Regions from separate parts of the Pseudomonas sp. NyZ480 genome, predicted to be linked through region 3. Evidence: predicted binding sites of a transcription regulator. Region 3 holds the regulator's gene; each other region holds the start of a gene.
What was found. Region 3 encodes sigma-54, which starts transcription at its own class of promoters, with help from an activator protein. Its sites were predicted from a motif close to ANTGGCATNNANNTTGCTNT; they were not measured.

Region 1 (7,719 bases), 1.5 Mb from region 3:
GCTCTCGGCCCTTGCCACTTCGGCCACCGCGCCCAGGTGGTCGCCCGCATTGAAGCGCTCCAAATGCAGCTCTTCCAGCGCCCGGGCACGCCATAGCCGCAAGGTATTGACGCTGGCGCCACGCCAGCCGACTACCGGCGTATCGTAGGCCACCGCCCGCACCGTTTCGCCCGGCCACCATACCTGGCGCTGCTGGCCATTGGCATCGTGTACCGTCTCGACGCTGCCACCGAAGCTGATCGGGTAGATGACCTCTGCCCGCTCGAACTCCCAGGGGTTGCCGAAATCCAGCCAGTTCTCGGTCTGTTCCTGCTGCCAGCCATCGACCACCGCCTGACGGAACAGGCCATGCTCGTAGCGAATGCCATAGCCATGGGCCGCGATGCCCAGGGTCGACATGCTCTCCATGAAGCACGCCGCCAACCGGCCCAGGCCACCGTTGCCCAGCGCTGCATCCGGCTCCAGCAGGCGAATCCGCTCCAGGTCCACGTCCAGCCCTTCCAAGGCTTCACGGGCAATGTCCAGCAGGCCCAGATTGCTCAGGCTGTCATACAGCAGCCGACCGATGAGGAACTCCAGGGAAAGGTAATAGACCCGTTTCTGACTGCGTCTATAGGCGCGACGGGTGTGATCCATCCAGTGTTCGACCATGTGGTCGCGGGCAGCCAGGGCGATGGCTTCGAACCAGTCATGGTCGAAAGCGTGCTCTGGGTCCTTGCCGACCGCATAGGTCAGTTTGGCCAGTACAGCGGCACGGAACTCGGCCACCTCGGCGTCACGTGCTTTGGGTTCCTGGGACATGCGGCATCCTCGGGCAAGTTGACGAAAGCGGAGGGAGAGTGTTGAGACTAGACCCTTCGACAAGGAGTGACAGCACCTGTTCGCAGTTTTCATGCCCGCTTTACGATTCCGGCAAAAGGTTGTTCACAATTTGAACAACTCCGGTATGATCGCGCGCCCCAAGACCGTGATTCACCTCTTAAAAAACGATGAAAACGACCCTGATTGCCGCGGCCGAAGTAGACCGCCTGGAAACCTGGCAGCGCTATGCCAGCCACATGTGCGGGGGCTGCCATTCGACCTGCTGCACCCTGCCGGTTGAAGTGAAGATCAAAGACTTGATCCGCATCGGCGTGGTAGACGAGTTCGAGAAGGACGAGCCGCCGAAGAACATCGCCAAACGCCTGCAGAAAGACGGCATCATCGAGCGTTTCAACCAGAAGTCAGGCATTTTCACCCTGACGCGGATGAGCAACGACGATTGCCTCTATCTGGATCGCAAGAGCCGGCTGTGCACCATTTATGACAAGCGACCGGATACCTGCCGGAACCATCCGAAGGTCGGGCCTCGCCCGGGGTACTGCGCCTACAAGCCCAAGGCCACAACCCGCTGATCGCCTGCCTGCCCTGTTCTCTCAGGAACAGCAGGCAAACAAAAACGCCCCCGGCCTTTCGACCGGGGGCGTTTTCGTTTCAACTCAAGCTAGACGATCAAGCCTTGGCTTTCTTGGCAGCGCGGGTACGCTCGCCTTCGTCCAGGATCTTCTTGCGCAGACGGATCGACTTCGGCGTGACTTCGCACAGCTCGTCGTCCTGGATGAATTCCAGGGCCTGTTCCAGCGTGTGGCGAACCGGCGGAACCAAGGCGATGACTTCGTCCTTGCCCGAAGCACGCATGTTGTCGAGCTTCTTGCCTTTGGTCGGGTTGACGCCCAGGTCGTTGTCACGGCTGTTCAGACCGATGATCTGACCGTTGTAGATATCCTGGCCGTGCTCGATGAACAGCTTGCCACGAGCCTGCAGGGTTTCCAGCGAGTAGGTCAGGGCCTTGCCGGTCTCGATCGAAACCAGAACACCGTTCAGACGGCCGGACATCTGGCCAGGCTTCATGGTGTCATAGCGATCGAAGATCGAGGTCAGGATGCCTGCACCGTTGGTCAGGGTCAGGAACTGGTTACGGAAACCGATCAGACCGCGAGCTGGGACGTTGTACTCCAGACGAACACGGCCTTTGCCATCCGGCGCCATGTTGGTCAGGTCGCCCTTACGCAGGCCCATTTCTTCCATGACCTTGCCCTGGGATTCTTCAGGGATGTCGATGGTGACGTTCTCGTACGGTTCCTGCTTGACGCCGTTCACCTCACGGATGATCACTTCAGGACGGCCTACAGCCATCTCGAAGCCTTCACGGCGCATGGTTTCGATCAGTACCGACAGGTGCAGCTCACCACGGCCGGAAACCTTGAACTTGTCAGCCGAGTCGCCTTCTTCGACGCGCAGGGCAACGTTGTACAGCAGTTCTTTGTCCAGACGTTCTTTGATGTTACGGCTGGTGACGAACTTGCCTTCCTTGCCGCAGAACGGCGAGTCGTTGACCTGGAAGGTCATCGAAACGGTCGGCTCGTCGACAGTCAGCGGCTTCATCGCCTCGACGTGGTTCATGTCGCACAGGGTGTCGGAGATGAACAGCTCGTCGAAACCGCTGATGCAGACGATGTCGCCAGCGGTAGCTTCTTCGACGTCGACACGGTGCAGGCCGTGGTGGCCCATCAGCTTGAGAATACGGCCGTTGCGCTTCTTGCCTTCGGTGTCGATGGCGACGACCGGAGTGTTCGGCTTGACGCGGCCACGGGCGATACGGCCTACGCCGATAACACCCAGGAAGCTGTTGTAGTCCAGCGCGGAGATCTGCATCTGGAACGGGCCGTCGACGTCAACGGTCGGAGCCGGAACGTGGTCGACGATGGCCTGGTACAGCGGGGTCATGTCTTCGGCCATGTTGGTGTGGTCCAGACCGGCGATGCCGTTCAGGGCCGAGGCGTAGACAACCTGGAAGTCCAGCTGGTCGTCGGTGGCGCCGAGGTTGTCGAACAGGTCGAAGATCTGGTCCAGTACCCAGTCAGGACGCGCGCCCGGACGGTCGACCTTGTTGATCACGACGATCGGCTTGAGGCCAGCTTCGAAGGCCTTCTTGGTCACGAAGCGGGTTTGCGGCATCGGGCCGTCCTGGGCATCGACCAGCAGCAGCACCGAGTCGACCATCGACATGACACGCTCAACCTCGCCACCGAAGTCGGCGTGGCCGGGGGTGTCGACGATGTTGATGCGGTAGTCGTTCCAACGGATGGCGGTGTTTTTCGCCAGGATGGTGATACCGCGCTCTTTTTCCTGGTCGTTGGAGTCCATGACGCGCTCGTCGTTGAGCTCGTTACGCTCCAGGGTGCCGGACTGGCGCAGGAGTTTGTCGACCAGGGTGGTTTTACCATGGTCAACGTGGGCGATGATGGCGATGTTACGCAGATTTTCGATCACAACTGTATCTCGATCAGAGGATTCGGGTTGCCGCCCAGTCTAGGCGGCCAATATGTAAGGCATAAGGCTCAGCGGGGCCGGCTGTCGGGAGGGCGATGGCGGATGCTGCCGCCATACAGCCCTGGCGTCTTATGTCGGACGATAAACACGCACATTGGCATGTCCCTCACTGAGCAGATGGTGTGCGTGCAGACGGCTCATCACACCCTTGTCGCAATACAGCAGGTACTGGCGGTTGGCATCCAGGTGCTTGAACTTGCTGTTGATCGCATAGAACGGCATGGCCTGGACTTCGATACCGTCGATGACCAGAGGTTCGTCTTCCTGGGCATCGGGGTGGCGGATGTCGATGACGATCTGACCAGGCAAGGCCTGCGCCACTTCCTCGATTTCGACGTCCTTGCCCAGCTCGTCGATCACATGGTCGATGGAGATGAACTTGGCGCGCTCCAGGGCGCGCTCGAGCACAGCCATGTCGAACTGCTTCTCTTCATGCTCCATGCGGTGACGCTTGGCATGGGTAGTAGGGTTCACCGAGATCACGCCACAGTACTCGGGCATGTGCTTGGCGAACTCGGCGGTGCCGATCTGGGAGGCTGTGTCGATGATGTCCTGCTTGTGGCTGGCCAGCAGCGGACGCAGTACCAGCTTGTCGGTAGCCGAATCGATGATCGACAGGTTCGGCAGGGTCTGGCTGGAAACCTGGGAAATCGCCTCGCCGGTGACCAGCGCATCGATTTCCAGACGCTCGGCCATGCGCGCGGCACCGCGCAGCATCATGCGCTTGAGGGTCACGCCCATGTAGCTGTTGTCGACCTTGTTCAGAATCTCGCCGACCACTTCCTCGAACGGCACACTGATGAACAGCACGCGCTGGCTGCTGCCGAACTTCTTCCACAAGTAGTGGGCCACTTCCATCACGCCCAGCTCGTGGGCACGGCCGCCCAGGTTGAAGAAGCAGAAGTGGGTCATCAGGCCGCGGCGCATCATCTGATAGGCCGCCACGGTGGAGTCGAAGCCACCGGACATCAGCACCAGGGTCTGCTCAAGGGCACCCAGCGGGTAGCCGCCGATGCCGTTGTGCTGGTTGTGAATGACGTACAGGCGCTGATCGCGGATTTCGATGCGCACCAGCACTTCCGGGTTCTTCAGGTCGATGCCGACGGCGCCGCACTGCTGACGCAACTGGCTGCCGACGTAGCGGTCAACGTCCATCGAGGTGAAATCGTGATGGCCGCCGCGCTTGCAGCGCACGGCGAAACGCTTGCCGGCCAGCAGGTGGCCGAAGTGCTGCTTGCACTTGGCGACGATATCGTCGAAGTCGCCCAGCGGGTATTCTTCGACCTGCAGGAAATGGGTGATACCCGGCGTGCAGGTGAGGCGCTCGATCATTTCGCGCTGGACTTTCTCGTCCTCGATGCGGGTGACCACTTCGAGATTGTCCCAGACACCATCGACCGCGAGCTCAGGGTCTAGGTCCTTGAGCACGACACGGATATTCTTGCCGAGCTGACGGATGAAACGCTTGCGCACCGGCCGGCTCTTGATGGTGATCTCTGGGAAGACTTTGACGATAAGTTTCATTGGTTAACAGCGCGCGCAGGGCCTGCCGAAAATGAGGGGCGCGAATTATAGCGGATATTGCTCAGGTTTTGACCAACTTTTGGTCAGAGCGTTTGGGAGGGGATGCGGGGGGCGGGTTTTCCGCTGCCTGTGAGATCGAATGCCGCCCGCGCGACGCATCGCGAGCAAGGCTCGCTCCTACATTTGTTTCTGGCCTATGAGGTCTGTGGGATCTACGCGCGAACGCCTTGGTGCCCGGCACGATATCGCGGCGTACACACAAGGCGGTCGCGCGCGCCTGTCATTGACGTTAGTGGCCAGGAACAAATGTAGGAGCGAGCCTTGCTCGCGATGCGCCGCGCGGGCGGTGCGACCTCAGGCGCACCACAAAAACCACGACACGCACATATTTGGTGCACGAGCACCATAAAGCGCCCTCAAAAGATGCACTTTTGTACGCCAGACGCCGGCCAGATGCCCGTAAACGCCCCCTTTTATCCCGCCCTCGCCATTTTTGGGCACTGGCATGCAATTTGCTCTCTTGTGAGGCAGGTAAGCTTGGCCGACTATGCGCGCCCGGCGACACCCTTTTTCCAGGGCAGCGGCTAAGCGCCCTAGACCATCCGGAGGACAACATGTCGAAGTCGGTTCAACTCATCAAAGATCATGACGTCAAGTGGATTGATCTGCGTTTCACGGACACCAAAGGCAAGCAGCACCACGTCACCATGCCCGCTCGCGACGCGCTGGATGACGACTTCTTCGAAGCTGGCAAGATGTTCGACGGCTCGTCGATCGAAGGCTGGAAAGGCATCGAAGCTTCCGACATGATCCTGCTGCCGGACGACTCCTCCGCCGTCCTGGACCCGTTCACCGAAGAGCCGACCCTGATCCTGGTCTGCGACGTGATCGAGCCGTCCACCATGCAAGGCTACGACCGCGACCCACGCGCCATCGCCAAGCGTGCCGAAGAATTCCTGAAGTCGACCGGTATCGGTGACACCGTACTGGTAGGCCCGGAGCCTGAGTTCTTCATCTTCGACCAGGTGAAGTTCAAGTCCGACATCTCGGGCTCGATGTTCAAGATCTACTCCGAGCAAGGCTCCTGGATGACCGATCAGGACGTCGAAGGCGGCAACAAGGGCCACCGCCCTGCCGTGAAAGGCGGCTACTTCCCGGTTCCGCCGTGCGACCACGACCACGAAATCCGTACCGCCATGTGCAACGCCATGGAAGAAATGGGCCTGGTCGTCGAAGTTCACCACCACGAAGTGGCCACTGCCGGCCAGAACGAAATCGGTGTGCGCTTCAACACCCTGGTCACCAAGGCTGACGAAGTTCAGACCCTGAAGTACTGCGTGCACAACGTTGCCGATGCCTACGGCAAGACCGCTACCTTCATGCCGAAGCCGCTGTACGGCGACAACGGCTCGGGCATGCACGTTCACATGTCGATCTCCAAAGACGGCAAGAACACCTTCTCGGGCGAAGGCTATGCCGGCCTGTCCGACACCGCCCTGTACTTCATCGGCGGTATCATCAAGCACGGTAAGGCCCTGAACGGCTTCACCAACCCGGCGACCAACTCCTACAAGCGTCTGGTACCTGGCTTCGAAGCGCCGGTCATGCTGGCCTACTCGGCCCGTAACCGTTCGGCCTCGATCCGTATCCCTTACGTTTCCAGCCCGAAAGCCCGCCGTATCGAAGCGCGCTTCCCGGACCCAGCTGCCAACCCGTACCTGTGCTTCGCCGCCCTGCTGATGGCTGGTCTGGATGGTATCCAGAACAAGATCCACCCAGGCGATGCAGCCGACAAGAACCTGTACGACCTGCCGCCTGAAGAGGCCAAGGAAATCCCGCAGGTTTGCGGCAGCCTGAAGGAAGCTCTGGAAGAGCTGGACAAGGGCCGTGCGTTCCTGACCAAGGGCGGCGTGTTCTCCGACGACTTCATCGATGCCTACATCGAGCTGAAATCGGAAGAAGAGATCAAGGTCCGTACCTTCGTTCACCCGCTGGAATACGACCTGTACTACAGCGTTTGATGACATCGGCGCGCTGCGCTGATTGAATCACCAGAAACGGCCTTCATACGAAGGCCGTTTTTGTTTACGCACAGACCTATCAGCAGCTTCCTACAAATGAAAGCCCGCAGACTGGCCACACTCAGGTCTCCACGAAAAGGAGATCAACATGCGCCTTATCCCCGCCATGATGTGCTTGGCCTTGCCCCTTAACGGCTGCCGCGCAACCCCGCCCACCCAGCCCGAATTCGACCCGTTGCTCACCGCCATCGAACACCGCCTGGACCTTGCTGTTTCGGTCGCGACGCACAAATGGAAACTCACGCTACCGGTCCAAGCCCCTGAACGCGAGCAGCAAGTCCTGGCCAAGGTCTGCCAGGATGCGCCCGACTACGACCTCGATCCACCTCGCGCAGCGGCATTCTTCAGCGACCAGATCGAAGCCAACAAGCTCGTTCAATACACGCTGATCGATCGTTGGAATGCCCTGGGCAGTCAGCCCACCAGCACATCCCGCGACCTCGTGCACGAACTTCGCCCACGGCTGGACACGCTTCAAGCGACTTTGCTGGACGAGCTCCGCCGTTTTGACCTGCTCGACATGCGTGACTGCCCGAAAAAGCTGGCTAGCGCACTGCAACAACGCACCAATGATCCGCTACGGCACATAGCGCTGGTCCGAGCCACGGCGCAGCTGTGCGTGAAGTCCTGACCATCGCTATGCTCTATATTGGTGCGCAACAATGATCGACGCCCCACGCTGCAGCCCAAAAAAGGTCACTTGAAACGTTAAACCACCGCTTTTTGATCCGAATAAGCGCAA
Region 2 (7,719 bases), 2.5 Mb from region 3:
TCGCGATGCGCCGCCCCGGCGGCGCTCGATCTCAATGACGCTCAATACCTCCCGGCAAGCCTCAGGGATACTCACCCTCCCGATACTGCCCCGCCACCTCTCGCAACACCTCGCATACCCACTGCCCCGGCAGGCTCTGCGGCAAGGCGGCATTACGGCAGATGCCCACCGAGCCGCCCGGCTCGCGCACGCCCAGGTCGAGTTCGACCAGTTCGCCACGGCGCAGGTCAAGCAATACCGCATCGCGCGGTGCCACCCAGACCGCATCGCTACCCAGCAGATAACGCCGACTCAGCGCCAGCGACAGGGCTTCCAGGCGCTGGGCCGGCATCTGGATGCCGCATTGCACGAACAGGCTGTCGGCGTGCTGGCGGATGGTCGTGCCTGCCGGCGGCAACACCAAGGGATAACGCCCGACCTGCGAGCGCTCCAGCGGGGCTGTAGCCAATAGCGGATGGCCGGGCCGCACCACCAGGCTCATCGACTCGCTGTACAGATGCTCGAACGACAAGCCCTGGATCTGCGGGCTGTCGGTCATGCGTCCGACCACCAGTTCCAGCTCGCCCAGGTGCAATTGCCCCAGCAATTGCGCGCTGACCCCGGTAACCACGCTGATCACCAGCGCCTCGTGCCGCTGATGCAACCGGCACAGCACTTCGGGCATCAACAGCCCTTCGACCGTGGACAAGACGCCGATGCGCACCTGCGAAGGTGCCCGCGCCTCACCGCGAAGGCTGCTAACCCCATCGCGCAACGCCTGCACGCTGGGGCCTGCGTAACGCATGAAGCGTGCGCCGGCCGGTGTCAGTTCGACGCCCTGGCGGCTACGTTCGAACAACCGCGTTTCAAGCAGGTCTTCGAGCTCCTTGAGGGTTTTGGAGATCGCCGGCTGACTGATGGCCAGAATGTCGGCAGCCCTGGCCAGGCTGCCTTGACGGGCAATCTCCAGGAAACACAGCAGGTGGCGGTACTTGATGCGGGTATCGAGGTTCATGCGGCAAGCTTACCGCATTGACGAACGTAGATAACCCGCGAACGCCCCAGCGCAGCCAGCAATCGACCGTCAGGCCACCGCCAACTCCACCGCCTCACCGTTCAAGCGTACCGGCCATACCCGCAACCGCTGGTCGTCGTCTTCCAGGCATCTACCGCTTTTCAAGCTGAAATGCTGCTTGTACAACGGTGCCGCCACCACCAACTCCCCCTGCAGGCTACCCACCAGTCCGCGGCCGATGATGTTGGCCCCGGAACGTGGGTCGCGGTTGTCCACAGCGTACAACGTCTGTGCCTGGCCTGGCAGATAGAACAGCGCCACCTGGGCTCCGTCGAACCACACCACAACGCCGGAATCGGCGACCAGGTCATTGGCCTGGCAGACCGTTTGCCAGTTCGGTTGCTTGGCGACAGCAGCATTGGACAGGTTCATCAGACAGCCTCCTCGGCGGTGGGGATCAGATGCAACGGTGCGGCAGGCCGGCGCTGATCGCGTTCACGAACGAAATGCACGTCCGGGTCGGGCCGCTGGTCGTTGACGAAGGTACGGAAGCGCTTGAGCTTTTCGGGGTCGTTCAGGGCGTTGGCCCATTCGCACTCATACTGGTCGACCACATGCTGCATCTGCGCCTCCAGCTCGGCGGCCAGCCCCAGGCTGTCGTCGAGAATCACCTGCTTGAGGTAGTCCAGGCCGCCTTCCAGACTTTCGCGCCACACCGAAGTGCGCTGCAACTTGTCGGCGGTGCGAATGTAGAACATCAGCACGCGGTCGATCAGGCGCACCAATGTCTCGTCGTCGAGGTCGGTGGCGAACAGCTCGGCATGGCGTGGTCGCATGCCGCCGTTGCCGCAGATGTATAGGTTCCAGCCCTTGTCGGTGGCGATCACGCCGATGTCCTTGCTCTGCGCTTCGGCGCATTCGCGGGTGCAGCCGGACACTGCGAACTTGAGCTTGTGCGGCGATCGCAGGCCTTTGTAGCGGTCTTCCAGGCGCAGCGCCATGCCCACACTGTCCTGCACGCCATACCGGCACCAGGTGCTGCCGACGCACGACTTCACCGTACGGGTCGACTTGCCGTAGGCATGGCCGGTCTCGAAGCCGGCGTCGATCAGCTCGCCCCAGATCAGCGGCAGTTCGTGCAACTGGGCGCCGAACAGGTCGATACGCTGGCCGCCGGTGATCTTGGTGTAGAGGTCGTATTTCTTCGCCACCTGGCCAATCACGATCAGCTTGTCGGGGGTGATCTCGCCGCCCGGGATGCGCGGTACCACCGAGTAGGTGCCGTTCTTCTGCATGTTGGCCATGAAGGTGTCGTTGGTGTCCTGCAGCGGCACCAGGGCCGGGTCCATGATCGGCTGGTTCCAGCAGGAAGCGAGAATCGAGCCCACCGTCGGCTTGCAGATGTCGCAGCCGACATGGCCCTTGCCATGGCGTTCGAGCAACTCATTGAAGGTGCGGATACCTTCGACGCGGACCAGACCGTAAAGCTCCTGGCGGGTGTAGGCGAAGTGCTCGCACAGACGCTTGTCGACGGTGACGCCACGGGCAGTCAACTCATGCTCGAAGACCTGCTTGAGCAGGGCCGCGCAGCCGCCACAACCGGTCGCAGCCTTGGTGCAACCCTTGAGGGCAGCCAGGTCGCTACAGCCGCTGTCGATGGCTGCGCAGACCGCGCCCTTGCTGACATTGTGGCAGGAACAGATCGTCGCGCTGTCAGGCAAGGCGTCGGCCCCAAGCGCTGGGGCGCCGGCACTTTGCGGCAGGATCAAGCCCGCGGGGTCCGCTGGCAGGGCAATGCCGTTCTGGGCGTATTGCAACAGGGTGTCGTAGTAACTGTTGTCGCCAACCAGCACCGCGCCGAGCACGCGCTTGCCACTGGCATCGACCACCAGACGGCGGTAGGCGGCGGTGGCCTCGTCGATGAAGCGGTAGCTGCGCGACCCTGGGGTGGCGCCGTGGGCATCGCCGATGGAGCCGACATCGACCCCCAGCAGCTTGAGCTTGGTCGACATATCGGCACCGCCGAACTCGGCGGCCGCCTCACCGGTGAGCAGCGCCGCCAGATTACGGGCCATGCTGTAACCGGGGGCAACCAGACCGAAGATGCTGCCATTCCACGAAGCGCACTCGCCGATGGCGAAGATGCGCGGGTCGCTGGTGCGGCAGTGGCTGTCGATCACTACCCCACCGCGTGGGGCGATCTCGAGGCCACAGGCCCGCCCCAGGGCATCTTGCGGGCGGATACCAGCAGAAAATACGATCAGGTCGGTTTCCAGGTGTTCCCCACCATCGAAGTTCATCCGGTAGCGATAAGCCTCGCCGGCGCTGATCGACTGGGTGGCACGGGACAGGTGCACGCCCACGCCCAACGCTTCGATCCGTGCCTTGAGCGCAGCACCGCCCTCGCCGTCCAGTTGCACCGGCATCAACCGTGGGGCGAACTCGACAACATGGGCTTCCAAGCCCAGTGACTTGAGTGCATTGGCCGCTTCCAGGCCAAGCAGGCCGCCCCCCACCACCACGCCACGACGGGCACCGCTGGCGGCGGCTCGAATGGCGTCCAGGTCGTCGAGGGTGCGATAGACCAGTCGAGCATTGCCGCTGGAACCTTCGATCGGTGGCACGAAGGGATACGAGCCCGTGGCCAGGACCAGGTGGTCGTAGCCGTAACGGCCTTCGGCGGTGACCACTTCGCAGCGTTCGCGGTCGATCTGCAGCACCGCCTCGCCCAGATGCAGGTGCACACCGTTGTCGCCGTAGAACCCGTGTTCGCACAGGGCCAGGGTTTCGGCACAGCTGCCGCCGAAGTACTCGGACAGGTGCACACGGTCGTATGCACGCTGGCGCTCTTCGCCGAACACCCGCACCTCGAAGCGCGCCAGGGCGCCACGTTCGATCAGTTGCTCGACGCAGTGATGGCCGACCATGCCGTTGCCGACAATCACCACTCGCTCTCGTTGCCCGCCGTTCGCTGTTGCGTTCATAGCCGATCCTCGATCAAAAAAAAAGCGCCTGGAGCCGAAGCTCCAGGCGCCTTTGCCTGTACTCATCACGGTGGGCCCCTGATTGATCGCCGTTGATCAGTGGGGCATGTTGTGAAACGGATGTAGCAGGGAGTGTGCCAAATGCTGCTGGACCACTGCCGATGGGGTGACTGCGCTGGATTCATCGCCGTCAAGCCGGCGCCCACAGGTTCGGTGCGGTCTTCGCAGGCGCCGGCTTGCCGGCCATAAGGCATTGAAAACCGCACCACCGAAGTGCATCCCTCACCATCCCGGTGCAATCAATACACATCTCGCCGGTAGCGCTTGGCCTTGCTCAACGCTTCAACGTAAGCCTCCGCCGCCTCGTTGCTCATCTGGCCATGCACCGCCACGACCTCGCGCAGGGCGCCGTCCACATCCTTGGCCATACGCTGGGCATCGCCACACACATAGAAGTACGCCCCTGATTCAAGCCAGCGCCACACCTGCGCGCCTTGCTCACGCAGACGCTGTTGCACGTAGATCTTTTCGGCCTGGTCGCGGGAGAACGCGGTGTCCAGACGCAGATGCCCGGCTGCCACCCAGGCCAGCAGTTGCTCCTTGTAATAGAAATCACTGGCGGCGTACTGCTCGCCGAAGAACAGCCAGTTTTCGCCACAGGCACCGCGAGCCTCACGCTCTTCCAGAAACGCCCGGAACGGTGCGATGCCGGTACCGGGGCCGACCATGATCACAGGCGCGTTGTCGTCCTCCGGCAGGCGAAAGTGCTTCGATACCTGCGGGAAAATCGCCACCTTCAAGGTGTCCGCGCGGTCGGCGAGAAAAGCCGAGCAAACGCCCTTGCGCTGACCATAGCGTACGGTCGAGACGGTCAGGTGCACCTGATCGGGGTGAGCGGACGGGCTCGAGCTGATCGAATACAGGCGCGGTTGCAGTGGTTTGAGCAACTCAAGCCAGCTGGCCAGCGGTAAGTCCTGAGGATACTCGCGCAGCACATCGGCCAACTGCCGGCCCCACAGCCACTCCTGCAATTCGGCCTTGTGCTCCGGTTGCAACAGACGCTGCAAGGCCGGCTGGTGGCGACCGAATACCTGCAACTGCTGCGGCGTGACCCGCGCGATCTCCAGGTGCTGCGCCAGGGCCTCAACCAAGGGCATGGCTGGCTTCCCGTTGAGTTCGACCAACGCCTGGCCATCGAGGTGCATCAACGCCAAGAGCTCTTCGACCAATGCCGGGCAGTTGCGTGGCCACACCCCAAGGGCATCACCGGCCTCATAGGTGAAGCCACTGCCAGCGAGGTCGAATACCAGCTGACGGGTTTCCTTGCTGGCTCCTGGGGCATTGAGCACGCGGTTTTCGAGTAGGGTCGCCGACCATGGTCGTTGCTTGCTGTAGAGCGGCGCCGGCACGGCTTCCCTGGCTGGTTCGAGCGTGGTGGCAGGCCCGAGCTCGGGCAGCAGGGCTTGGAGCCAGTTGGCGAAGGTTTCGTCGAAATCCGGCTCGCAGTCGACACGCGGCAACAGGCGTCGGCCGCCCAGCTCGGCAAGGCGCTGATCGAGCTTGCGGCCAAACCCGCAGAACTGGTCGTAGCTCGAGTCTCCAAGGGCCAGCACGGCATAGGGCAGATCGGCGCAATGCCCCCCCTCTTCGCCTTGCAACGCATTCCAGAACGCAGTACCGGTATCGGGCGCATCACCGTCGCCGAACGTGCTGGCAATCAGCACAACGCTCGCAGCGCCCTGCAACTGCCGTGGGGTGACCGCCTCCATGCAGTTCAACTGCACCGCCAGGCCGGCGTTGCGCAAGTGCCCAGCGCAACGCTCGGCCAGGGCTTCACCATTGCCGGTCTGCGATGCCCACAGCACTTGGTGCCGGGGGACATCGACCTGCGCAGGCGCCGACTGGGCGTAAAGCCCCGCCAGCAGCCCATCGACGAACAGACGTTGGGCCGCCGTCAGCGGCGCGTTGGCTGGCAGGCACGGCACCCCTTCAATGCGCGCCTGGTCCAGGCCGAGCAGGAAACCTTGCAAGTAGTGGCGCTCATCGTCGGCCAGAACCGGGGCAGGCAGCGCATCCAGGCCAAGCAGACGGGACAGCGTGGCGGTCGGCATGGTGGCGGGCTCCGAAGTGCGGGTGGCGGCGCCCAGGTCGAGGGCGTCGATGCGTTCACCGGCGACCCGCTCCAGGGCCACCGCGCAATGCTTGAAGGCCGGCTGCAGCGACAGGGGGTCGACCGCATCACAGGTCACGGCATTGATTGCCAAGTGCTCGCCGAACACATCGTTCCAGTGGAATGGCGCGAAACAATTGCCAGGCATGACCCGGTCACTGACCCGTGCGGGCAACACGGCCTGGCCACGGCGCGAGCGGATCGCCACTGGGTCCTTGTCGCGAATGCCCAGGCGCTCGGCATCTTCCGGATGCAGCTCGACGAAGGGGCCGGGCTCCAGCTTGTTCAGCGCCGGCACCTTGCCGGTCTTGGTCAGCGTGTGCCACTGGTGCTGCACGCGCCCGGTGTTGAGCACCAGGGGATAATCGGCATCCGGCAGCTCTGGTGCCGGCAGCCACGGCCTGGCGAAGAAACGCGCCTTGCCGCTGGGGGTAGGAAAAGCCAGTGCGGGGCGCAGGCCTTCGGCGTCGCTCACCAGGTGCTGGCTGCGACCGTCATTGAGGTAGCGCACTGGGCTGCGATCGCCCTCGTCGCCTGGCGCGCAGGGCCACTGGCGGGGGCTATGGCGCAGTTCGGGGTAGCCGATACCCCGCAGGTCGTAGCCTGTGGTGGGGTTCCAGAACTGGCGGATCTCCTCGTATACCGACTCGGCGTCGCGGTAGTCGAAGGCATGGGCATACCCCATGGCGCAGGCCACCCGGGCGATGAGTTGCCAGTCGGGCAAGCTCTGCCCCGGCGGCTCGACAGCGCGAGGCATGAGGGTAAGGTTGCGCTCGCTGTTGATCATCACACCCTCGCCTTCGGCCCAGAGCGCGGCAGGCAGGAGAATGTCGGCGTAGCGGTTGGTCTCGGTGTCGAGAAAGGCATCCTGGCTGATGACCAGTTCAGCCTGGCGCAGGCCCTCGATGACTTGCTGGCGATTGGCGACACTGGCCACGGGGTTACTGCAGATGATCCAGCAGGCTTTCACCTCGCCAGCCTTCATCTGATCGAACAATGCCACCGTGCCCTCTGCACCTTCGCTGCGCAGGCTGCCTGGGGCCAGGCCCCACTGGTGCTCGACAAAGGCCCGATCCGCGTCCACCAGTGCCGAGCGCTGCCCCGGCAGGCCCGGCCCCATGTAGCCCATCTCGCGGCCCCCCATGGCATTGGGCTGCCCGGTCAAGGAGAACGGCCCGCTGCCTGGACGACAGATGGCGCCAGTGGCCAGGTGCAGATTGCACAGGGCATTGCTGTGCCAGGTGCCGTGGACACTCTGGTTCAGGCCCATGGTCCAGCAACTCATCCATTCCCCGGCCGAGCCGATCCACTCGGCGGCCTGACGAATATCGGCTTGCGCCAATCCGGTGATGGCGGCAACGCGCTCGGGGCTGTAGTCCTCGAGGAAATCGGGCATTTCGTCCCAACCCTCGGTATGGCGGGCGATGAAATCCGGGTCGGTATGACCATTGCGGTGCAGCAGATGCAGCAGGCCATTGAGCAGCGCCATGTCGCTGCCGGGACGCACTTGCAGGAACAGGTCGGCCTTGTCGGCAGTGGCCGTGCGGCGTGGGTCGACCACGATCAGCTTG
Region 3 (7,719 bases):
TACTTCCTCGAAGACGGCAGTGAGTTCAAGACCTTCAACACCCTCGATGGCCAGGGCATCAAGATGCTCATGGCCACGGGCGTGACCACGGCCATCATCAGCGGACGCAAGACGCCAGTGGTCGAGCGTCGGGCCAGGAACCTGGGCATCCCGCATCTGTACCAAGGCCGGGAAGACAAACTGGTGGTGCTCGACGGCCTGCTCGCCGAACTGGGCCTAAGCTATGAACAGGTCGCCTACCTGGGCGACGACCTGCCCGACCTCCCCGTGATTCGCCGGGTGGGCCTGGGCATGGCGGTGGCCAGCGCCGCACCGTTCGTTCGCCAGCACGCCCATGGCGTGACCCAGGCACGCGGCGGCGAAGGCGCCGCCCGCGAGTTCTGTGAACTGATCATGCAGGCCCAGGGCACCCTGGACGCTGCCAACGCAAATTACCTGTAGAGCCGCCCATGTTCAGCAAGAAAGCCCGCACCATCGCGCTGCTCGCGGTCATTGCCGCCCTGCTGGTGGCAATCAGCTACTGGAACGTCAGCCCGGAGAGTTTCCTCGACAAGCCTGCGGCCCAGGTGGACGAGAGCGCGATCGACTACTATGCGATCAATGCCCATAGCCTGCAGTTTCTGCCCGACGGCAAGCTGCAGTACGAAATGACCGCCGACAAGGTCGAGCACCTGACCGCCAGCGAAGTCACCCTGGTGACCAAGCCTGACCTGCACCTGTACCGCGGCACCGAGTTCCCCTGGCACGTGCAGAGTGCGCGCGCCGAGGTCAACCCGGATGGCACCGAGGTCGAACTGATCGACCAGGTTCGCGTTGCCCGTACCGACGAGAAGCAGCGCGAAACCATCATTACCAGCTCACGCATGACCGTGTTCCCGCAGAAGCAATATGCGCAGACCGAGCAAGCCGTTAGAATCGACGGCGCCGGTGGCACAACTACGGGCAAAGGAATGAAAGCGTATTTGAAAGAAGGCAGGATGGACCTGCTCTCTAACGTAAGAGGACAGTATGAGGCTCGTTAAAACCCTCCCCCTTTTGCTCAGCCTGAGCGCAGCACTGGGAAGCGCGAGCGCCTTCGCCCTGCCGAACGACCGTGACCAGCCGATCCGCATCCAGGCCGACAACGCTCACCTGGACGACAAGCAAGGCGTGGCGACCTACACCGGCGATGTGATCATCACCCAAGGTTCGATGATGATCAAAGGCAACACCGTGACCATCACTCGCGCCCAGTCGGGCGACATCGACGTGGTGACTTCGGTTGGCAACCTGGCCTACTTCGAGCAGCAGCAGAGCGCCGCCAAGCCCGACAAGATGAAAGGCTGGGCCGTGACCATTCAGTACCAGGCGCAGAAAGACATGGTGATCCTCACCGACCGCGCCAAGGTCGAGAACGAAGGCAACACCACCGAAGGCGAGAAGATCGTCTACAACACCAAGACCCAGGTTGCGACCGCGGGCCGAGGTGGCAACGTGACTGCACCGCGTCAGCGTATCGACATGGTGATCCAGCCGAAGAAGAAGGCCGAGTAAATGGCAACCCTCAAAGCCCAGCACCTGGCCAAGAGCTACAAGGGGCGGCAAGTCGTACGCGACGTCAGCCTGTCGATCGACAGCGGCCAGATCGTCGGCCTGCTCGGCCCCAACGGCGCCGGCAAGACCACGTGCTTCTACATGATCGTAGGCCTGGTCCAGGCCGACCAGGGCCGCGTGCTCATCGACAACCTCGATGTCAGCCACCAGCCGATGCACGGTCGCGCCCGCGCCGGTATCGGTTACCTGCCCCAGGAGGCCTCGATCTTCCGCAAGCTGTCGGTGGCCGACAACATCATGGCGATTCTCGAGACCCGCAAGGACCTGGACCGCGATGGCCGTCGCAAGGAGCTGGAAAGCCTGCTGCAGGAATTCCACATCAGCCACATCCGCGACAACCTCGGCATGAGCCTGTCCGGCGGCGAGCGTCGCCGCGTGGAAATCGCCCGGGCCCTGGCGACCGCGCCGAAGTTCATCCTGCTGGACGAACCTTTCGCCGGTGTCGACCCGATTTCCGTAGGCGACATCAAGCAGATCATCCACCACCTCAAGGCCAAGGGCATCGGTGTACTGATCACCGACCACAACGTCCGCGAGACCCTGGACATCTGCGAAACCGCGTACATCGTCAACGATGGTCGACTGATCGCCGAGGGCGATGCCGAGACCATCCTGGCCAACGATCTGGTCAAGGAAGTTTACCTGGGTCACGAGTTCCGACTCTGACCCCGGCGCGCCTGGAGCACTGGCAATCCCGCCTCATCGAGGCTTAAGTTGTTACAGCGCTCTAGGCAAACGCTACAATTTAAGGCATAAAACTTGCTTGATTTGGCGCTCCGGCGCCCTCGTGTAGTGGATGGCGCATGCGCGCCGGCGAACAAGGTATTTAGCCCCAGCCATGAAACCATCGCTCGTCCTAAAAATGGGCCAGCAACTGACGATGACACCGCAGTTGCAACAGGCCATCCGCCTGCTTCAGCTCTCTACCCTGGACCTCCAGCAGGAAATCCAGGAAGCGCTGGAGTCCAATCCGATGCTCGAACGTCAGGAAGACGGCGACGACTTCGACAACAGCGACCCGATGGCGGACAACGCCGAGAACAAACCGGTCGCCGAAGTTCAGGACAACAGTTTCCAGGAAAGCGCACCAAGCGCCGAGAACCTGGAAGACGGTGAGTGGAACGAGCGCATTCCCAACGAGCTTCCCGTCGACACCGCGTGGGAAGATATCTACCAGACCAGTGCCAGCAGCCTGCCCAGCAACGATGATGACGAGTGGGACTTCACCACCCGCACCTCCGCGGGCGAGAGCCTGCAGAGCCACCTGCTGTGGCAACTGAACCTGGCGCCGATGTCCGACACCGACCGCCTGATCGCCGTGACCCTGATCGACAGCATCAACGACCAGGGCTACCTCGAGGATACCCTCGAAGAAATCTGCGAGGGCTTCGACCCCGAGCTGGACATCGAGCTGGACGAGGTCGAAGCCGTCCTGCACCGCATCCAGCAATTCGAGCCTGCCGGGGTGGGCGCTCGCAATCTTGGCGAGTGCCTGCTGCTGCAACTGCGCCAACTGCCCGCCAGCACGCCGTGGATGAGCGAAGCCAAGCGCCTGGTGGTCGATTTCATCGACCTGCTCGGCAGCCGCGACTACAGCCAGCTGATGCGCCGCATGAAGCTCAAGGAAGACGAACTGCGCCAGGTCATCGAACTGGTACAGAGCCTCAACCCACGACCGGGCTCGCAGATCGAATCCAGTGAGCCGGAGTATGTGGTCCCCGACGTGATCGTGCGCAAGGACAACGACCGCTGGCTGGTCGAGCTGAACCAGGAGGCGATCCCACGGCTGCGGGTCAATCCGCAGTATGCCGGTTTCGTCCGCCGTGCCGACACCAGCGCCGACAACACCTTCATGCGCAATCAGCTGCAAGAGGCGCGTTGGTTCATCAAGAGCCTGCAAAGCCGCAATGAGACCCTGATGAAGGTCGCCACCCAGATCGTCGAACACCAGCGCGGTTTCCTCGACCACGGCGACGAAGCGATGAAGCCGTTGGTCCTGCACGACATCGCCGAAGCGGTGGGCATGCACGAGTCGACCATTTCCCGGGTAACCACCCAGAAATACATGCACACGCCGCGCGGCATCTACGAACTGAAATACTTTTTCTCCAGCCATGTGAGCACCTCCGAAGGCGGAGAATGCTCGTCTACGGCGATCCGCGCGATCATCAAGAAACTGGTTGCGGCGGAAAATCAGAAAAAGCCATTGAGTGACAGCAAGATCGCTGGTTTACTGGAGGCACAAGGCATTCAGGTAGCCCGTCGCACCGTCGCCAAGTACCGCGAGTCCCTCGGCATCGCGCCGTCGAGCGAGCGCAAGCGACTGATGTAGCCCCTGAATGTGCCACAGCGTTTGCGGGGCAGGTGCAATACCTGCCTCTTTATGCACGGGCAACAAAGGAGAAGCTGTATGCAAGTCAACATCAGTGGACACCATGTAGAAGTCACCTCCCCTCTGCGCGAATACGTAGAGCAAAAGCTTAAGCGCGTGGAGGGTCACTTCGACAAGATCACCAACGTGCAGGTCATCCTGAAAGTCGAGAAGCTGCAACAGAAGGTCGAAGCGACCCTGCAGATTCCTGGTGGCGAAGTGGTCGCAAACGCGGAACACGAAGACATGTATGCAGCGATCGACGCCATGGCCGACAAGCTCGACCGCCAACTGAAAAAACACAAGGAAAAACAGCAAAGCCTGCTGCAAGGTGCAGCCGCCCGCTGATCCCCCTCATCCATGATCCGACTTGAAACCATCCTGACCCCCGGCCGTTCCCTCGTGAACGTGCCGGGAGGCAGTAAAAAGCGCGCCCTCGAGAAGGTCGCCACACTGATTGCCGAACAAGTTCCAGAACTGGAGATGCAAGACGTCTTCGAAAAACTGGTCGGTCGTGAAAAGCTCGGCTCGACCGGTTTCGGCAACGGTATTGCCATCCCCCACTGCCGACTCGAAGGCTGCACGGCACCTGTCAGCGCACTGCTGCATCTGGATGCCCCTATCGACTACGACGCCATTGATGGCGCACCGGTAGACCTGCTGTTCGTCCTGCTGGTCCCCGAAGCGGCCACCGATGCCCACCTTGAACTGCTGCGCCAGATCGCCAGCATGCTCGATCGCAAGGAGGTCCGCGATCGCCTGCGTGCCGCCGACAGCAGCGAGGCCCTGTTCCAGGTAGTCCTGGACGTACAGAACGAGCACTGAACATGCGCCTGATCATCGTCAGCGGCCGCTCCGGTTCGGGCAAGAGTACCGCCCTTGATGTGCTGGAAGACAACGGCTACTACTGCATCGACAACCTCCCCGCCGGGCTGCTGCCGCAGTTGGCGGAGAACGCGCTGATCAACACCGAGTTGCAGCAGCCCAAGGTTGCTGTCTCCATCGATGCCCGCAACCTGCCCAGCCACCTGACGCGGTTTCCCGAGTTGCTCGAAGAAGCTCGTGGCAGGCACATCCAGTGCGATGTCCTGTTTCTGGACGCTGATGAAGAAACGCTGCTCAAACGCTTCTCGGAGACCCGGCGACGCCATCCGCTGACCAATGCCAACCGTTCGCTGGCCGAGGCGATCCGTGTCGAAAGCGAGCTGCTAGGGCCGATTTCCGATCTGGCCGACCTCAAGATCGACACCACCAACCTCAACCTGTACCAACTACGCGACTCGATCAAGCTGCGCCTGCTCAACCAGCCTGAACCTGGAACGGCATTCCTGGTCGAATCGTTCGGTTTCAAGCGCGGCATGCCGGTCGACGCCGACCTGGTGTTCGATGTGCGCTGCCTGCCTAATCCTTACTGGAAGCCAGAGCTGCGCGAACATTCCGGCCTCGATCAACCGGTTATCGACTACCTGGCTGCCCAGCCGGATGTCGAAGAGATGTTCAACGATATCTCCAGCTACCTGCTCAAGTGGTTACCCCGCTTCGCCGCCAGCAACCGCGCCTACGTCACCATTGCCATTGGTTGCACCGGTGGCCACCACCGCTCTGTGTACCTGACCGAACGTCTCGGCCAGTTGCTGCAGCAATCTTTGAAAAACGTCCAGGTCCGCCACCGCGACCTATAGCCCACAGGATCCGCACCACGATGCCCGCCCGCGAAATAACCATCATCAACAAGCTGGGTCTGCATGCCCGGGCGGCAGCCAAGTTCGTCGGCGTGGCCGGTCGATTCCCCTGCCAGGTCAGGGTCGGCCGAGCTCCGGACAAGATGGTGGACGGCAAGAGCATCATGGCCGTGATGATGCTGGCGGCGGGCAAAGGCACCCAGGTGCATCTGCTCACCGAGGGCGAGCAGGATGATGAAGCCATGGAAGCGCTGGTAGCGCTGATCAACAACTATTTCGACGAAGGCGAGTAATCGCCGGGGCTCGACACAGTGTCTCCGCGATTGTGAGATCGAGCGCCTGCGCGACGCCTCGCGAGCAAAGCTCGCTCCTACCCCGATCGCGAGGGTCTGTAGGAGCGAGCCTTGCTCGCTATACGCCGCACAGGCGCAAGATCAGATACCACCGGCAGTCAGTTTTTCAGGATCCAGCAGCGCTTCGAGCTGATCACGCGACAAGTCGGTGTGCTCCAGCGCCACGTCGATGATCGGGCGACCCTGCTTGTACGCGGTCTTGGCGATCTCGGCGGCCTTGAGGTAGCCAATGATCGGGTTCAGTGCGGTCACCAGGATCGGATTGCGCGCCAAGGCCTCCTTGAGCTTGCCTTCATTGACCTTGAAGCTGGCAATGGCCTTGTCGGCCAGCAGGCGGCTGGCATTGGCCATCAGCTCGATGCTCTCCAGCAGGTTGCGGGCAATCACCGGCAACATGACGTTCAGCTCGAAGTTGCCCGACTGACCGGCCACGGCGATGGTCGCGTCGTTGCCGATCACCTGCGCGGCAACCATGGCGGTGGCTTCTGGAATCACCGGGTTGACCTTGCCCGGCATGATCGACGACCCAGGCTGCAGTGCTTGCAGCTCGATCTCCCCCAGACCGGCCAACGGTCCGGAGTTCATCCAGCGCAGGTCATTGGCGATTTTCATCAACGCAACGGCGGTGGTCTTGAGCTGGCCTGAAAGCGCTACTGCGGTGTCCTGCGAGCCGATCAGCGCGAACAGGTTCTGCCCAGGCGTGAACGGAACCTGGCTCAGGTCACTCAAGTGGTGGGCGAAGCAGGCCGCGAACCGTGGGTGGGCGTTGATTCCGGTACCGACGGCCGTGCCCCCCTGGGCCAGGGCCTGCAAGCTGGGCAACGTCGCCTCGATATGGCCCCGCGCGCCGCTGATCTGAGCCGCCCAGCCATCGAGCACCTGGCTCATGCGCACCGGCATGGCATCCATAAGGTGGGTACGACCGGTCTTGACGAACTGATGGACTTGCAGCGACTTCGCTTCGATCACCTGCACCAAATGGTCCAGCGCAGGCAGCAGTTGGCCATGCAAGGCCAAGGCGGCACTGACATGGAGGGTGGTCGGGATGATGTCGTTGCTGCTCTGGCCGCAATTGACGTGATCGTTGGCATTGACCGGCGCTCCGAGCACACGGCTGGCCAAGGTGGCGATCACCTCGTTGGCGTTCATATTGGAGCTGGTACCCGAGCCGGTCTGGTAGACATCTACCGGGAAGTGCTGGATGAAGTCACCGGCCAACAACTGCTCGACTGCCGTGACGATGGCCTGGCCCTGCGCGACGCTCAGTTGCTCGAGCTCGATATTGGCCTTGGCCGCCGCAGCCTTTGCCAGCAGCAATGCACGGATGAACTGGGCGGACATGCGCTGACCGCTGATCGGGAAATTGTCGACCGCGCGTTGGGTCTGGGCACCGTACAGGGCCTGGGCCGGCACCTGGAGTTCGCCCATGCTGTCACGCTCGATACGGGTATCACTCATCTTCAAATCCTTGCATCAGTTCATCGGGAGAAATCGAAGGCAGCAGCACGCAGTTCGCCAATTGTAGGGCGTAGGGCTGCCAGCGTTGGTTCTGTTCGCGGCGATCGAGGTTGCGCAGGTCCAACAGCGGGCGCCAGGCCTGGTCCAGGCACAGGCAGCGCCAATGCCAGGGCAGCATGCGATCACAGGCGGTATCCCGCAGGAGACGGAAGGAGGTCAACGCCACCGTCCAGGCCGACGTTTCGGTACAGCACACCAGATA

Region 1: glnA (glutamate--ammonia ligase) is a predicted target of sigma-54. The motif match lies at 5,396-5,415, and genes of this name have one in related genera.
Region 2: nirB (nitrite reductase large subunit NirB) is a predicted target of sigma-54. The motif match lies at 4,101-4,120, and genes of this name have one in related genera.

The regions. Positions count from the first base shown of each region.
Region 1 covers NZ_CP120626.1:405,730-413,448, reverse strand. Annotated here, with positions in the region: gene P3R38_RS01845 (glycogen/starch/alpha-glucan phosphorylase) at 1-801, opposite strand, end outside; gene P3R38_RS01840 (YkgJ family cysteine cluster protein) at 990-1,394, shown strand; gene typA (translational GTPase TypA) at 1,492-3,312, opposite strand; gene thiI (tRNA uracil 4-sulfurtransferase ThiI) at 3,442-4,896, opposite strand; gene glnA (glutamate--ammonia ligase) at 5,511-6,917, shown strand; gene P3R38_RS01820 (chorismate mutase) at 7,066-7,608, shown strand.
Region 2 covers NZ_CP120626.1:1,383,750-1,391,468, reverse strand. Annotated here, with positions in the region: gene pcaQ (pca operon transcription factor PcaQ) at 62-994, opposite strand; gene nirD (nitrite reductase small subunit NirD) at 1,064-1,426, opposite strand; gene nirB (nitrite reductase large subunit NirB) at 1,426-3,978, opposite strand; gene P3R38_RS06245 (bifunctional nitrate reductase/sulfite reductase flavoprotein subunit alpha) at 4,278-7,719, opposite strand, start outside.
Region 3 covers NZ_CP120626.1:4,369,177-4,376,895, forward strand. Annotated here, with positions in the region: gene P3R38_RS20070 (HAD family hydrolase) at 1-441, shown strand, start outside; gene lptC (LPS export ABC transporter periplasmic protein LptC) at 450-1,022, shown strand; gene lptA (lipopolysaccharide transport periplasmic protein LptA) at 1,009-1,533, shown strand; gene lptB (LPS export ABC transporter ATP-binding protein) at 1,534-2,259, shown strand; gene P3R38_RS20090 (RNA polymerase factor sigma-54) at 2,432-3,925, shown strand; gene raiA (ribosome-associated translation inhibitor RaiA) at 4,004-4,312, shown strand; gene ptsN (PTS IIA-like nitrogen regulatory protein PtsN) at 4,325-4,789, shown strand; gene rapZ (RNase adapter RapZ) at 4,792-5,646, shown strand; gene P3R38_RS20110 (HPr family phosphocarrier protein) at 5,667-5,939, shown strand; gene P3R38_RS20115 (class II fumarate hydratase) at 6,081-7,457, opposite strand; gene P3R38_RS20120 (hypothetical protein) at 7,450-7,719, opposite strand, start outside.